4 regions of the Ensifer sp. KUDG1 genome follow, and region 4 is predicted to be linked to each of the others. Evidence: riboswitches for the same ligand, from Rfam matches in the RefSeq annotation. Region 4 holds a riboswitch; each other region holds the start of a gene.
What was found. A riboswitch is a leader RNA that binds a small molecule or an ion and turns the genes downstream of it on or off. The one in region 4 is predicted to bind cobalamin.

Region 1 (3,730 bases), 250 kb from region 4:
CACCTCGCCGTAGTTGACGATGACGACCACTTCCGGATTGCGCTCGATCACCGGCTCCCAGGAGATCTCCACCCAGCTCTTGTCGACATCATCCATGATGTTGGCGCCGCCGGCGGCCTCGATCATCGCCGTCGGAATGCCGAAGCGGCCGGACGTGAAGGGCTTCTCCTCGCCCGAATCATAGACGAAGACCCGTGTCGGCTTTGCCTTGCCGGCGTTCGCCTTGGTGATCTCGGCAAGCTGGCGGCGGTAGCCGTCAACCAGCGTCTCGGCGCGATCCTCGACGCCGAAAATGCGGCCGAGATTGAGAAGATCGACGAACATGTCGTCCATCGTTGGCTTTGCCTTGGCCATCACGTGGATGCAGGATTCGGTCAGCTCGTAGACGCCGATCTTGAAGGGCGCCAAGGTTTCGGGCGTGACCTCGCCGCCGACCTTCATGCCGTAGTTCCAGCCGGCAAAGAAGAAGTCGGCGTCGGCGTTGAGCAGCACTTCCTTGGTCGGATACTTCTCCGAAAGCTCCGGCAGTTCCTTGACGCCTTCGCGCAGCTTCTCGTCCAGCGTCTTCCAGCCGGAAACGCCGGTATAGCCGACCATGCGGTCCTGCAGCCGCAACGCCAGCATCATCTCCACCAAGTTGACGTCGTTGGCGATCGCGCGTTTCGGCGCCGCGTCGAAGGTCACCTCTCGGTTGCAGCTCTTGACCGTGACCGGATAGGCGAGCGCCGGGGTTGCGGCGGCCAGCACGAAAAGAAGGGAAAATGGGGCAATATTGATCTTCATGAAATAGATCCCTGTCGAGGAAGTGAAAAGGAAAAGCGGGCGCCGCCGGCGGCGGCATTGTGAACGGTGGCAGTGACGCCGAAGGCGGCCGAAAGTTCGCCGGGGCTGAGCACCTCTTCGGGCGTGCCGAACGCCGTCAGCCGCCCGGCGGTCAGGATCGCGACGTCGGTCGCAAACTCGGCGGCGAGATTGATGTCGTGCAGCGTTGAGACGATCGTCAGCTTCAGCGTCTGCAGCAACTCGAGGATTTCGAGCTGGTGGCGGATGTCGAGATGGTTGGTCGGCTCGTCGAGAATGATGATGCGCGGCTCCTGCGCCAGCGCGCGGGCGATCAGCACCCGCTGCTTCTCACCGCCCGAAAGCGTGGCGAACTGGCGACCGGCAAGATGCGCGAGATCGAGATGCGCGAGTGCATGCTGCACCCGATCGCGGTCGAAATCGCTCCAGCCGCTCAAGCCTTCCCGCCGCGGAATGCGCCCCATCATCACGACGTCGCGCACGCTGAAGGGAAAGTCGCCGGGCATTTCCTGCAGGACGACGGCGATCGTCCTTGCCGCCTCGCGCGCCGAGATCGACCACAGATCGATGCCATCGACCGAAACACGGCCGGCATTCGGCTGCACCGCCCGGTAGAGGCAGCGCAGAAGCGAGGTCTTGCCGGCACCGTTCGGCCCGAGGATCGCAAGCCGGCTGCCCGCCGCGATCGAAAAGCCGATGTCCTTGACCAGCGTCAGCCCCGCGCGTGGCCCCCAGTGAAGGCCCTCGACCTTGAGTGCCGCTCCCGTTGCCGTGCAGCTCATGGGTTGATCCCTCCCTGCGCCGTCATTGGAAGTGCCCGCCGAGGTCTTCGGAAACGAGCATCGCTGCGGGGATGCGGGCAAGCGTCTTGCCTTTCAACCCGCGTGGCCGCTCGGCCGCCCGCGTCATGCCATCGCCACGCTCGGCATAGGTTGTGGCAAAGCGTACGAGATCGTCGATGTCTTCGTCCGGCGAGACGTCGCCGAAGAGATAGGTTGCCTTTCCCGTCGCCTGGAAGGCGATGGTGCAGGGCCGCGTGCAGGCCGCCATGCACACCGTGCCGGCAATCGAGAAGTCACGATCGAGCGGTGCGCCGAGTGCAGCGATGCTGCCGTTCAGCCGCTTGATCAGCTCGGCGCCGGGCGCGCAGGGGCCACCGGTGAAGCGGCAATCGGTGCAGACCGTTATCTTGTGCTGTCGGAAATTCGGCTCAGCCATTCCTGCCCTCCGCCGGACTGACGGCAAGAGATGGCGAAACGGCAGAAGGACGGATAGCCGTCGTGCGAAAGCCAGTTCTTTTCCATCGGAACACCCCGTCCGTTGTGGTTGATCGGTTCGATGGCAGGTCTCCTGGCTCGCGGGTCGTGGCGCATCCACGTCTTCCCGGCTGATCGCCAGTGACATGGTGTGAATGCGCTTTCCGCTCACAGTTGCGGGGGCAGCCACGGTCTCGGCCCCATCAGGGTCGTCCGTTCCGTGTTCCCTTTTCAGCCGCCTCCGCATTGTCGCGGACGCAGCACCATCACCGCCTTCCTCGCATGAATCGGCGGGGGAGACAACCGCACGGCACAGGCGGGAAGGATCTATCAACATGCGGCGTATCGTCATGCGCAGTTTGTTATTAAATAACATTACGTCGCGCAAGCCGAAAATTGAGCGTCGGACACGATCCGACGCCCTACAGCCAAAATCCGCCTCACGACCGACAGGCAGCCGTGTCGCCTCAGAACTCCGGCGGAAAGAGCTCGGCCGTCAGCGTCACCGCCACCGCGGCGTTGCCCGGCAGGTTGCGCACGCCGCAGACGGAGCGGATATGGCCGGCCCTTTCGCCAAAGGCGGCAGCCAGAAACTCGGAGGCGCCGTCGAGCACCTTCGGGTGGTCGAGGAAATCCTCGGTGCAGGCGACATGCCCCTCCAACCGGACGATCTGGCGAATGCGCTCGAAACGGCCGAGATGTTCGTGGATCTGCGCCAGCGCATTGAGCACCGCCAACTCGGCCGCCTTGCGCCCCTCGTCGATCGTCACGTCGCGCCCGAGCAGCCCCGTATGCACGAAGCGCCCGTCGAGCAGCGGCCCCTGCATCGAGACATGAAGAATCCCGCCCGCCTCGATCACCGCGCGATAAGCGCCGAGCGGCTTCGGCGGCGTTGGAAGCTGAACGCCAAGCGCCCCCAGCCTACGGATAACCTCATCCATCATTGCTCCCCCTCCTCGTCACCTGACGAACCGGCCTCCTTGCGGAGACGATGCCGCTTTTCATCTCGACCCTTCGCAGTTCTGTCGCCCCTATCGCAAGCAGTAAGGCCCACCGTTCCTTGCGCCTCCAGCCGTATGTTCAAGCATAGCCAAGAGAAAACGCCTCATGCCTCACGTTGCGAGATAACATTACGAATTACAACACCAGAGTTGAAGTGCCGGCGCGACCCGGCCGCGCGCATCCGTGTTTCGATCGCATGCGGCGGACGCATCGTGGCGCCCGCCAAGCGCGCACCCAAGTAAAACCGCTGAAATGTAACATACGTTACGCTCACGTAACCCTATGCCGGTTGAGAATTTCGACGACCGAGGCAACAATTGCCGGGATTAAGATTGGGCATCGACAAGATCCGAAAACAAGCTCAACTTAGCCGCGCAGATCCCGAAATGAAGTGATGGCAACTCAACTTTCTGAAGGGAATAGCAGCAGTGAATCCCATCGATTTTTTCGTCGACACGCTTCGGACCTATCCACCCGTCGCCGTCTTCCTCGCGCTTGGCATCGGTTTCCTCATCGGTCCGATCAAGGTCGCGGGGTTCAACCTCGGCAATGTCACCGCCACGCTTCTGGCCGGCGTTCTCATCGGGCAGCTTGGCATCCAGGTGTCCGGTGACCTCAAATCCACCCTGTTCCTGATCTTCCTCTTCGCCGTCGGTTACGGCGTCGGACCG
Region 2 (3,730 bases), on a different contig from region 4:
ATTTCGATCGAGACGTCGCGATCGAAGATGGAACTGCTCGGCGCGTTCACCGGAAGGGCCTATCCGAACGAGATCGGCCCGGGCGTCTACGATATCCATTCGCCGCGCGTACCGGCGGTGGATGAAATGGTGCACCTCATCGAGCGCGCGACCGAAGGGCTGACGCCGGCGCAGATCTGGGTCAACCCGGATTGCGGGCTGAAGACCCGGCGCTGGGAGGAAACCCGGCCAGCGCTTGTCAACATGGTGGCGGCGGCGCGCGCCCTGCGCCAGGCCTTCGCGGATGATCCCTACAAGGCGCTTCGCGCATGACGGACCACCCGGAAGCGGCGTCGGGGGAAACCCCGGCGCCACAGACCCTCGTCGATATCGTCTTTCCCGGCGACACCAATCATCACGGCACCCTCTTTGGGGGTGCCGCATTGGCGCTGATGGACCGGATCGCCTTCATCGTCGCCACCCGCCACGGCCGCGTTCCCTTCGTCACCGCCTCCTGCGACCGGATCGACTTTCGCGCACCCGCCCGCATCGGCCAGATCGTCAGTTTCTCTGGCCGCCCGGTGCGCGTGGGGCGACGCTCGATGGTCGTCGACGTCGAGATGGTGGCCGAAGACCTTGCGACCGGCGGCCGCGATCTTTGCTCACGCGGACAGTTCACCATGGTTGGGATGCCGCAGGACAAAGGTGCCGACTGGCGCCTTCCGCCGCTCGCCGAGCCCGCGCCGGTGGTGCCCGCGGCGGATTTCGTCGGCATGACCGACATCGTTTTTCCGGGCCAGACCAACAGCGCCGGCGCGCTCTTCGGCGGCGATGCACTCGCCCGGATGACGAAGGCGGCCTTCGTCGCCGCGACCCGGCTGACCGGCAAAGCGATGGTGCTCGCCTCCTGCAGTAGCGATTTCAAGCGGCGTGTCGCCGCCGGAACGATCGTCGATACGCTGGCGCGCGTCACCCGGACCGGACGCAGTTCCACAACGATAGACGTCGAGCTCTGGTCGGAAGAACTGCTCAGCGGCGTGCGCGTGCTGACCGTCACCGGAACTTTCGTGATGGTGGCTGTCGACAGCCGCAACCGCCCAGTTGCGGCCTTCGCCGCCTGAGCAAGCCGGGGGCGCCGCTCATGGCGCCCCCGATCCACAGGATTGATTGCGCGCCGCCATTTACTCCCCGTTATCCACACCGAAAAAGAAAAGACCTCTGCACTCCCGCCTTCAGCATATAGAACCTATTGACGCAGATTTGCGATGAACTACTATATCTAGTGTTCGAGGTTCTTCCGATTCGCAAGGATTGGGAGCTAAGACGGGAATACGGTGCGCCGGCGGGTTTCCGCCCAAGGTTATGCCGTAGCTGCCCCCGCAACTGTAGACGGCGAGCAACTGTCCGGAATTGGACCACTGAGGCATGAGGCCTCGGGAAGGTCGGGATGGAAGCTTTGACCCGTAAGCCAGGAGACCTGCCTCGAGCAACAAACGTCCACGGGCGGGGTGTCCGGAGGGGTTGGGTGCATTGCGGCAGGATGAGCCTGCCGGATCGTCTCGACGTCTCCCCGGCAGCCTGTCGAAAGCTTCGGGGTGAAGTCATGTCAGTTTCTTCCAGTTCAGATCCACCTTCTGCGGACGGGTGCGCGTTGTTGCGCGCCTGATCGAAAGGCCGCGCCCTGAAAACCCGCATCCGCGGAATTCCTGAGCGCCCGAGCAAAACGAGCCGGCCCGGTTGCGTAACCGACCTTGGGCCAGCTTGACGACGTCAACTCCGGTCGAAGCGACCGGGGAGCGATGTTTCGTGCCCGATCGCCAAGCCCACGGTTCGCGTTCGCGCGACCCGCCGATTTTTTGCGCTCATTTGCCAGACCCTCACGAGGAACCCATGTCGATCACCGTCTACAGCAAACCCGCCTGCGTCCAATGCACCGCCACCACCCGCGCGCTCGACCGTCAGGGCATCGATTATCGCATCGTCGATATCTCCGAGGATTCCGACGGTTTCGCGCTCGTGCAGGGTCTCGGCTACCGGCAGGTTCCAGTGGTCGTCGCCGGCGAACGGCATTGGGCGGGGTTCCGCCCAGACATGATCAGCGCGCTTTCCTGAGGGAGAGAAGCAATGGGGCTGATCGTCTATTTTTCCAGCCGCTCGGAAAACACCCATCGCTTCGTTGAGAAACTCGGCCTTCGCACAGCCCGCATACCGCTCAAGGAGGGTAAAGATGCGCTTACGGTCTCGGAGCCCTATGTGCTCGTCGTGCCGACCTATTGCGGCGACGATGGCCGAGGTGCCGTGCCGAAACAGGTGATCCGCTTCCTGAACGACGCGGGCAACCGCTCTCACATCCGCGGCGTGATCGCAGCGGGCAACAGCAATTTCGGCGCGACCTACGGGATCGCCGGCGACGTGATCTCGGCCAAATGCCGGGTGCCCTTTCTCTACCGGTTCGAGCTGCTCGGAACCGACGAGGACGTCGCCAATGTCAAAAACGGGATGGAACGATTTTGGACGTCACAACACTCGAACGCCCCTTGAAGGCGACGGAAGCGGCGCTGGATTACCACGCGCTGAACGCGATGCTGAACCTCTACGACGAGGAGGGGAAGATCCAGCTCGACAAGGACCGGCAGGCGGCGAAGCAATACTTCCTCCAGCACGTCAACCAGAACACGGTCTTCTTCCATAACCTGCGGGAAAAGCTCGATTACCTGGTGACCGAGGGCTACTACGAGCAGGAAGTGCTGGACCAGTATTCGTTCAACTTCGTGCGCGATCTCTACGACCACGCCTATTCGAAGAAGTTCCGTTTCCCGACCTTCCTCGGCGCCTTCAAATATTACACGTCCTATACGCTCAAAACCTTCGACGGAAAGCGCTACCTGGAACGCTACGAAGACCGCGTCTGCATGGTGGCGATGGCCTTGGCGCGCGGCAACGAGGCGCTTGCCCGCGATCTCGTCGACGAGATCATTTCCGGCCGTTTCCAGCCGGCGACGCCGACCTTCCTCAATGCCGGCAAAAAGAGCCGTGGCGAGCTCGTCTCCTGCTTTCTGCTGAGGATCGAGGACAACATGGAGAGCATCGGCCGCGCCATCAATTCGGCGCTACAGCTTTCCAAGCGCGGCGGCGGCGTGGCGCTGTCGCTCACCAACATCCGCGAGATGGGCGCTCCGATCAAGCAGATCGAGAACCAGTCATCCGGCGTCATCCCGGTCATGAAGCTGCTCGAGGATAGTTTCTCCTACGCCAACCAGCTTGGCGCGCGCCAGGGCGCGGGCGCTGTCTACCTGCATGCCCACCACCCCGACATCATGCGCTTCCTCGATACCAAGCGCGAAAATGCCGACGAGAAGATCCGCATCAAGACGCTGTCGCTCGGCGTCGTCATCCCCGACATCACCTTCGAGCTCGCTCGCAACAACGAGGACATGTACCTGTTCTCGCCCTATGACGTGGAGCAGGTCTATGGCGTGCCGCTCACCGAAATCTCGGTGACGGAGAAGTATCGCGAGATGGTGGAGGATGCCCGCATCCGCAAGCGCAAGATCAAGGCGCGCGACTTCTTCCAGATCATCGCCGAGATCCAGTTCGAGAGCGGCTATCCCTACATCATGTTCGAGGACACGGTGAACCGGGCAAACCCGATTGCCGGCCGCATCACCATGAGCAACCTCTGCTCGGAGATCCTGCAGGTGAGCGAGGCGAGCGAATTCAACGACGATCTCTCCTACAAGCACATGGGCAA
Region 3 (3,730 bases), 170 kb from region 4:
GAGGAAAAGGATATCGGCCGGCGTTTGCCCAAGGTCGATCGCTTCGTTGCCGTCGGCGATCGTTCCTTTCTGGGCGAGAAGCAGATGCATTCGTCTTGTCCGTTTGGGCAATTCCGAACGAAAACGCTAAGAGCGTTTTCCATCCGGAACTGCATCATTTCAATGCGTTAGATCATTTCATTCAAGGAACGATCTAGACGAGCGCGGTGATCGCAGCGCGCACCGCCGCCTCGTCCATGTCGTGCAGGCCGATGACGACAAGGCGCGTACCGCGCTTTTCGCCGGCGCCCCAGGCCCGGTCGTAATACTGGTCGACGCGGGCGCCGACGGCCTGGATCAGGAGGCGCATCGGCTTGCCGGGCACATCAGCAAAACCCTTGAGGCGCAGCACGTCATGCTCGGCAATCACACCCTTGAGGCGGTCAATAAAGGCGGCCGGGTCGGCGATCGCGCCAAGCTCGACGACGAAGCTGTCGAACTCGTCGTGGTCGTGCTCTTCGCCCGCCTCGTGTTCCATCTCGTGGTGCGACTTGCGGTTGGCGATATCGCTTTCCGTGCCGACACCGAGGCCAAGCAGGATGGCAGCGGCAACTTCGCCGTTCTTCGCCTCGATCATCGCAGGCTTGCGGCTGGTGCGCGAAGACACCTCGTCGCGCACGGCCTTGAGGCCGGAGGCATCGATCAGATCGGTCTTGTTGAGAACGATGAGATCGGCGGCCGTCAGTTGGTCCTCGAACAGCTCCTCGATCGGGCTTTCGTGATCGAGATTGTCGTCCTCGACGCGCAGCGCATCGACCTTGTCGTGATCGTCGGCAAAGCGGCCAGCGGCAACGGCGGCGCTATCGACCACGGTGACGACGCCATCGACGGTCACTTCGCTGCGGATATCCGGCCAGTTGAAAGCGGCGATCAGCGGCTGCGGCAAGGCGAGACCCGAGGTTTCAATGATGATGTGATCGGGACGGTTTTCACGCTCGAGCAGCTTGGTCATGGTCGGGATGAAATCGTCAGCCACGGTGCAGCAGATGCAGCCGTTGGTGAGCTCGATGATGTCGTCCTCGGTGCAGGCCTCAGCACCGCAGCCCTTCAAGACATCGCCGTCGACGCCGAGATCGCCGAACTCGTTGATGATCAGCGCGATGCGCTTGCCGTCGGCGTTCTGCAGCAGATTGCGGATCATCGTGGTCTTGCCGGCACCCAGGAAGCCGGTGATGACGGTCGCCGGGATCTTGCCCTGGTTGGCTCTCGCAGTGGTCATTTTTCAACCCTTCATTTTCAGCGGCAAACCGGCCGCGACAAAGTAAACTTCAGTGGATTTCTCCGCAACGATCTGGTGAAGCCGGCCGGCATGGTCGCGAAACTCGCGGGCCATGCGGTTCTCGGGCACGATGCCGAGGCCGACCTCGTTGGAAACGAATACGAGACGCGCCTGCGCCTCAGGCAGATACGCGGCAAGCGCGGCGAACTCCGCCGTCATGTCACGCTCTTCGAGCATGAGATTGGTGACCCACAGCGTCAGGCAGTCGATCAGGAGCACGTTGGCAGGATCGTCGATGCTTCTCAGCACGCCGACGAGATCGACCGGCTCCTCATGCGTCGTCCAGCCTTCGCCACGGCTTATCCGGTGGTGGTCGATGCGCGCGCGCATTTCGTCGTCCCAGGCGCGTCCCGTGGCGACATAATGTCGGGTGAGGCCGGACGCTTCGGCGAGCCTCTCGGAGAAGCTCGATTTGCCGGAACGGGCGCCGCCAAGAACCAGCACGGGTCCGGCGCTGAGACTGCTCATCGTCGCCGCCTCAACACGCCGAGATCAGCGGCAGGCGGCAACGGCCGTCGGGCGCGCCGCGGGCGCGTTCTTGAAAACATCTGCGAGCCAAAACAACCTCCGTGATGGCGTTGGAGACAAACGTCCCCTCGGGCGGAATGCCCATGTCGGATGGCAGGTCTCCTGGCTCACGGCGTCACGGGGCCGAACATCGCCTCGCCCTTAAGGGGCGAGGTTGCGATGTCAGGACCCGAACGGCCCGCCTCACCTTCCCGGCGTTTTCCAGTATCGTGAAAGGCGGACGATTCGTAGAAGAAGAGGCGTCCAACCCGGCTGATCACGATGCCACGCCAGTGGCTTTTCCGGCTTGATCCCCGATCTGCCCCGGCTGCCCATGCAACCGGCCGACAGCCCGGCACCAAACCCGATGGCGAACCCTGACCGTTCTACAGTCGCGGGGTCGGCTGCGATAAGGATGCCCGATTTGGGTCCATCCGTCACATTCCCAATTATTCCCCCGTGTCGCCACGACAAGGAGGAACCATCCAACAGCCGATGATTAGGAACCGGACCGCGCAAAGTCAATCGACGCATGCGACGCCTCCCCGGCCGAGTTGCGCCACGCGACGATTTGTCGAGCCGTGAACGGACGGCCGCGGCCCGCCAAGAACGGCAATGCATCCGCCTGCCTTCCACCCGTGGCTCACTCTCATTTTGTGCCAAATCGCTATCAGAATGCGCCAATGCGCCCTCAAGCTCTGGCGCACCTCTGTTCCGAGGCAAATTCGCCGGGATGATGATCGACATCCGCAAATGGTTCGGCGGTCGCGCGTTCGACCGCATGGTCCTGTGGACCGTGCGGTAATCGACCCCACGGGAGCGCTAGGCTTTCGGTTGAGGGTTGACGATCTTCAGCCAGCACGTCGCGATCACCGCTGTGGTGGAGACTGCGGCTGCGGCCAGATAAATGGCGCTCGCCCCCCAGCCTTCACCGAGGCTCCCGGACAGAAGCGTGCCGAGCCCGTAGCCGGCCCACATAAAGCTGGTAAGCCAGCCAAACGCCTCGGTTCGATCCTCCGGTCGGGCACTCAGCCCGACAGCGAGCTGGCCGAGCGCATCCCGGGCTCCGCTGAAAACCCCGGCACCGAGATAGAGCAGCAACAGAAGCCAATGGTCCGAGGTCATGCTCATCAAGATGAAAAAGCAGGCCGTCACCAGGTGAAAGGCAATCATGCCGCGCTTCACCGAAGGTTGCGCGCGCAGCGCGCCATAGAAAATGCCGCCGAAAACCTCGCCGGCAGCAAATCCACCGAGAAGAACGCCTGCCAGGGCGGCCGTGACGCTCTCCACCGCGCCAATCTGCATGGCACCAATCGTAAAGGTGTCGAGGGCAACGATCGCCAGAAGCAGCGCCAGCGGAGCGTTCGCCAGGACGGAAAACAGCCTTCGCGGACGACGCTCCGTGGCCTTCCTTGCCATGGGGCTGTTGGCGATCAGCATGTCGCCAATGACCTTTGCGACAGCGCACGACCCCACGATCATGTTTGGCGGCATCACATAGAGCAAGGCACCGACCAGGATGGGCCCGAGTATGAAGGTGCTCGAGTTGATGACTGTATCGAGCGCGTAGGCACTCGATAGATTGCTCTCGGGCACGAGATGCGGCCAGCTGGCCCGGACGACGGACCCCGATGGCGGCGTCGTGGCACCCAGGGCCGCGGCAGCCAAGAGAAGATAGGCGGCCGGCAACTCATGAACGAGCGCGAAGACCACCGCCACATAGGAAAGGGTGTGAAACCCGACGAACACAAAAAGAGTTCGCCGCGAACCGAAACGATCGACGAGGCGGCCGGCAGCGGGGGCGACCAAAGCCAAGGCAACGGCGTGCGCGAACAGGACCGCGCCCGCATCCACGACTGAGCCCGTGCTTTTCGACACCGCGATCAGAAGGGATAGGCTCAGCAT
Region 4 (3,730 bases):
TCGACCGTGTCTGGCTCACCGAGGAGGCCTGCGATCTCGAGGCGTTCCGGGCGGAAGTCGAACGCCAGACCAATCTGTCCGACTATCCCCATGCCTCCGGCTGCGAAAAGAACGTCCTGATCTATGACAGCGCCGCGTTGATTGCGGCGTGCGGCGACGGCGAGGCGCGGCGTTCGGTTCTGGCGGAAATCTGCGAGGCGCTGGCAACGGGCCCCGGCGTGGCGGTCTTCAAGCGCGCCTATGCCGATACGGCGGCAATCGACATCGCAAGCGGGGTCTTCGACGCCATCATCGAAGAGCAACATCGCAGCAACAGCGGTGGCGGCGATCACTTCGCCAAGCCCGGCGCCAACGACCGCATCTGGAACTCGCTGGAAAAGCACTGCCTGAACGCACCGGAGAATTTCGCCGCCTATTACGGCAATGCCGTCATCGCGCTCGTCAGCGAGGCCTGGCTCGGGCCGAACTACCAGATGACGGCGCAGGTCAACCGGGTCAACCCGGGCGGGGCGGCGCAATCGGCGCACCGAGACTATCACCTCGGCTTCCAGACGGCGGCCGTGATCGAGCAGTATCCGGCGCATGTCCACAAGCTTTCGCCGGTGCTGACGCTGCAGGGCGCGGTTGCCCATTGCGACATGCCGCTCGAAAGCGGACCGACGCTATTCCTGCCCTATAGCCAGACCTATGTGCCGGGCTATCTGGCGCTCAACCGGCCGGAATTCCGCGCCTATTTCGACGCACATCACGTGCAGCTCCCGCTTGAAAAGGGTGACGTCGTCTTCTTCAATCCGGCGCTCTTTCATGCTGCCGGCACCAACCGCTCCCAAGATATCCGCCGCGTCGCCAACCTGCTGCAGGTGTCCTCGGCCTTCGGGCGCGCCATGGAAACCGTCGATCGACTGACGATGAGCGCGGCGCTCTATCCGGCCTTGCGGGCCTTGCTGGCGAACGGCAAGCTGTCGCGGGCGGAAGCGGCCAATGCCATCGCCTCCTGTGCCGAAGGCTACTCGTTCCCGACCAATCTTGACCGAGACCCGCCAATCGGCGGGCTGGCGCCGAAGACGCAGGCGCAATTGATGCGCGAGGCGCTCACTGCGGGAACGGGCGAGGAGGAGTTTCTTGCGGTGCTTGAGGCGCAGGCGAAACGCAAGCTGAGCTGACGCGCGAGCTACCATTTGACAGGCTCCCGGCGTGTTTCACCCGGGAGCCGCAGCCGTTTCAAACGATCATTTCCGAGGGAGGAATTCGATGAGTGGACAATTGCAGGGCAAGATCGCCATCGTCACCGGTGGTACGCAGGGGCTGGGCGCGACGATTGCTGGCCTTTTCGCCGAGCGTGGCGCCAAGGGTATTGTCATTTGCGGGCGCAACGCCGCCAAGGGACGGGCGAAGGCCGAACAGATCGGCAAGGCACATGGCGCGAAAGTCGTCTATGTCGAGGCCGATCTGGAGAAGGTGGAGGACGCCCGCAAGGTTGTCGCCGCTTGCGACGCCGAATTCGGCCGGGTCGATGCGCTGGTCAACGCTGCGGCCATCACCGACCGCGGCACGATCCTCGACACCACGCCCGAACTCTTCGACCGCATGTTCGCGATCAACGTGCGCGCACCGTTCTTCCTGATGCAGGAAGCGGTGAAAGTCATGCGGCGCGAGAAGACCGAAGGCACGATCGTCAACATCGGCTCGATGTCGGCGATGGCCGGCCAGCCGTTCATCGCCGCCTATTGTTCGTCGAAAGGCGCGCTCGAAACGCTGACCAAGAACACGGCCTATGCGCTGCTTCGCAACCGCATCCGCGTCAACGGGTTGAATATCGGCTGGATGGCATCCGAAGGCGAAGACCGCATACAGCGCGAGTTTCATGGCGCGGCTGCCGATTGGCTCGAAAAGGCGGCGGCTAGCCAGCCTTTCGGCCGGCTCGTCGATCCGTCCGAGGTGGCGCGTGCCTGCGCCTACCTGTCGTCGGCCGAATCCGGGCTGATGACCGGATCGGTGATCTGCTTCGACCAGTCGATCTGGGGCGCCTATGACGGTTCGCCGCATCCGGTCGCTCCGCTCTGAGGCGAGGCAGAAAGAAGCAGGTGGAAAGCGGCGCGTCCGGTTTCGCCCGGTTAGCGCCGCTTGTCTTTCTCAAATCCCTGTGCACTTAGTGCCGTCGTCAGGTGCCCGCGAAAGCGGGAGAATCGGGAATCCGGTCGATATTCCGGAACGTGCCCAACGCTGTGACGGGGACGATCGCGTCTAAGATGGCCTTGAATTGATTCAAGGTTTTGCCACTGGATCTTCAATCGATCTGGGAAGGTGAGGCGATCGGTTGAACCGAAGTCAGAAGACCGGCCTGGCGAGATAGACCGAACCCCGCGTGGACGGCGGGAGGTTTTCGCATTGTTGGGGATCGAACGATGCTGACTGAACCGAAGGGCGGCCTTGCGGCTGCCGGTGCCTTTTCGCTGCAAGAGCGGGAGGCCGTCTACCGTGCCATCGAGACACGTCGCGACGTGCGCGATGAATTCCTGCCCGAGCCATTGCCGGATGATCTGATCAGGCGCCTGCTGGCCGCGGCACACAGCGCCCCGTCCGTGGGCTTCATGCAGCCCTGGAACTTCGTGCTGGTGCGGGCGGAAGAAACGCGCGATCGGGTCTGGCAGGCGTTTCGCCGCGCCAATGACGAGGCCGCGCTGATGTTCGAGGCGGAACAGCAGGGAAAGTATCGCGCGTTGAAGCTCGAAGGCATTCGCAAGGCGCCGCTCAGCATCTGCGTCACCTGCGACCGCACGCGCGGCGGCACTGTCGTGCTCGGGCGTACCCACAATCCGCAGATGGACGTCTATTCCACCGTCTGCGCCGTGCAGAACCTCTGGCTTGCAGCGCGCGCCGAAGGGGTGGGTGTCGGCTGGGTCAGCATCTTCCACGAGGCCGAGATCAAGGCGATCCTCGGCATCCCCGACCATATCGAGATCGTCGCCTGGCTCTGCCTCGGCTATGTCGACCGCCTCTATCAGCAGCCGGAACTCGCCGTGAAGGGCTGGCGCCAGCGCCTTCCGCTCGAGGACCTGGTTTTCGAGGAAGGATGGGGATGCAGCAAGGAGAAGGCGTAAGGCCTCGCCCGATCAATTCTGGACCGGCTGATAGGCCGGTCCCTTCGGATGCTTGAGGTCGATCGCAGTTTCTTCCTGCGGCAGGTAGGTGGGCCCGACGACGCGCACCTTGTTCTTCGACGGATCATAGGGCCGCTCTTCGGCCGGCACCTTGGCGGCCTCGCCCGCTGCTTCCGGCTTCTTCGTCTCGATGACGATGATCGACGACTGGTCGTCGCCGATCTTCGTACCTGTCGTCTTCGGCGTGGTTGCAGCGGTCTGCGGTATCTGGCAGCCGCACTGGCCGCGCTTGCCGACGGCGCGGGTGCGGTAGGCAAAGGCGTTGGGCATTTCGGTATAGGGACGGCCGGTCACGGCCGAGACCATCTTGTCGCTCTCTTCCGTGTTGAGGTCGTGGAAATAGAGCTCCGTCTCAGCCCCTGGGCAGCGAGCCCGGCAGGCCTGTTCGTCGCGTGGGAAATCGGCCGGCGTCGCATCCGAAGAGATCGGGAAGAAGGCGCCGTCACAGGTGCGCACGCACATGGTCCTGAGCGTGCCGCTATAGTAGCGCTCCTGCGGTGCGTAGCCGTCTTCGCCGTGTCCGAGCATCGGGCCATAGGCGTCGTCCGGCGGCAGGTCGGCAACGATGT

Region 1: linked by a shared signal. The riboswitch ahead of M2267_RS08050 (DUF1636 family protein) and the one ahead of bluB (5,6-dimethylbenzimidazole synthase) in region 4 are both predicted to bind cobalamin.
Region 2: linked by a shared signal. The riboswitch ahead of nrdH (glutaredoxin-like protein NrdH) and the one ahead of bluB (5,6-dimethylbenzimidazole synthase) in region 4 are both predicted to bind cobalamin.
Region 3: linked by a shared signal. The riboswitch ahead of cobU (bifunctional adenosylcobinamide kinase/adenosylcobinamide-phosphate guanylyltransferase) and the one ahead of bluB (5,6-dimethylbenzimidazole synthase) in region 4 are both predicted to bind cobalamin.

The regions. Positions count from the first base shown of each region.
Region 1 is NZ_JBNDIG010000002.1:511,102-514,831, reverse strand. It holds gene M2267_RS08060 (ABC transporter substrate-binding protein) at 1-783, opposite strand, end outside; gene M2267_RS08055 (ABC transporter ATP-binding protein) at 780-1,583, opposite strand; gene M2267_RS08050 (DUF1636 family protein) at 1,606-2,019, opposite strand; cobalamin riboswitch at 2,125-2,340, opposite strand; gene M2267_RS08045 (RidA family protein) at 2,525-3,001, opposite strand; gene aspT (aspartate-alanine antiporter) at 3,488-3,730, shown strand, end outside.
Region 2 is NZ_JBNDIG010000006.1:172,196-175,925, reverse strand. It holds gene metE (5-methyltetrahydropteroyltriglutamate--homocysteine S-methyltransferase) at 1-312, shown strand, start outside; gene M2267_RS17130 (acyl-CoA thioesterase) at 309-1,100, shown strand; cobalamin riboswitch at 1,252-1,478, shown strand; gene nrdH (glutaredoxin-like protein NrdH) at 1,870-2,091, shown strand; gene nrdI (class Ib ribonucleoside-diphosphate reductase assembly flavoprotein NrdI) at 2,104-2,520, shown strand; gene nrdE (class 1b ribonucleoside-diphosphate reductase subunit alpha) at 2,490-3,730, shown strand, end outside.
Region 3 is NZ_JBNDIG010000002.1:584,052-587,781, reverse strand. It holds gene cobN (cobaltochelatase subunit CobN) at 1-90, opposite strand, end outside; gene cobW (cobalamin biosynthesis protein CobW) at 194-1,258, opposite strand; gene cobU (bifunctional adenosylcobinamide kinase/adenosylcobinamide-phosphate guanylyltransferase) at 1,262-1,786, opposite strand; cobalamin riboswitch at 2,104-2,326, opposite strand; gene M2267_RS08425 (MFS transporter) at 2,648-3,730, opposite strand, start outside.
Region 4 is NZ_JBNDIG010000002.1:756,846-760,575, forward strand. It holds gene M2267_RS09255 (phytanoyl-CoA dioxygenase family protein) at 1-1,163, shown strand, start outside; gene M2267_RS09260 (SDR family oxidoreductase) at 1,252-2,064, shown strand; cobalamin riboswitch at 2,147-2,359, shown strand; gene bluB (5,6-dimethylbenzimidazole synthase) at 2,406-3,101, shown strand; gene M2267_RS09270 (DUF2865 domain-containing protein) at 3,114-3,730, opposite strand, start outside.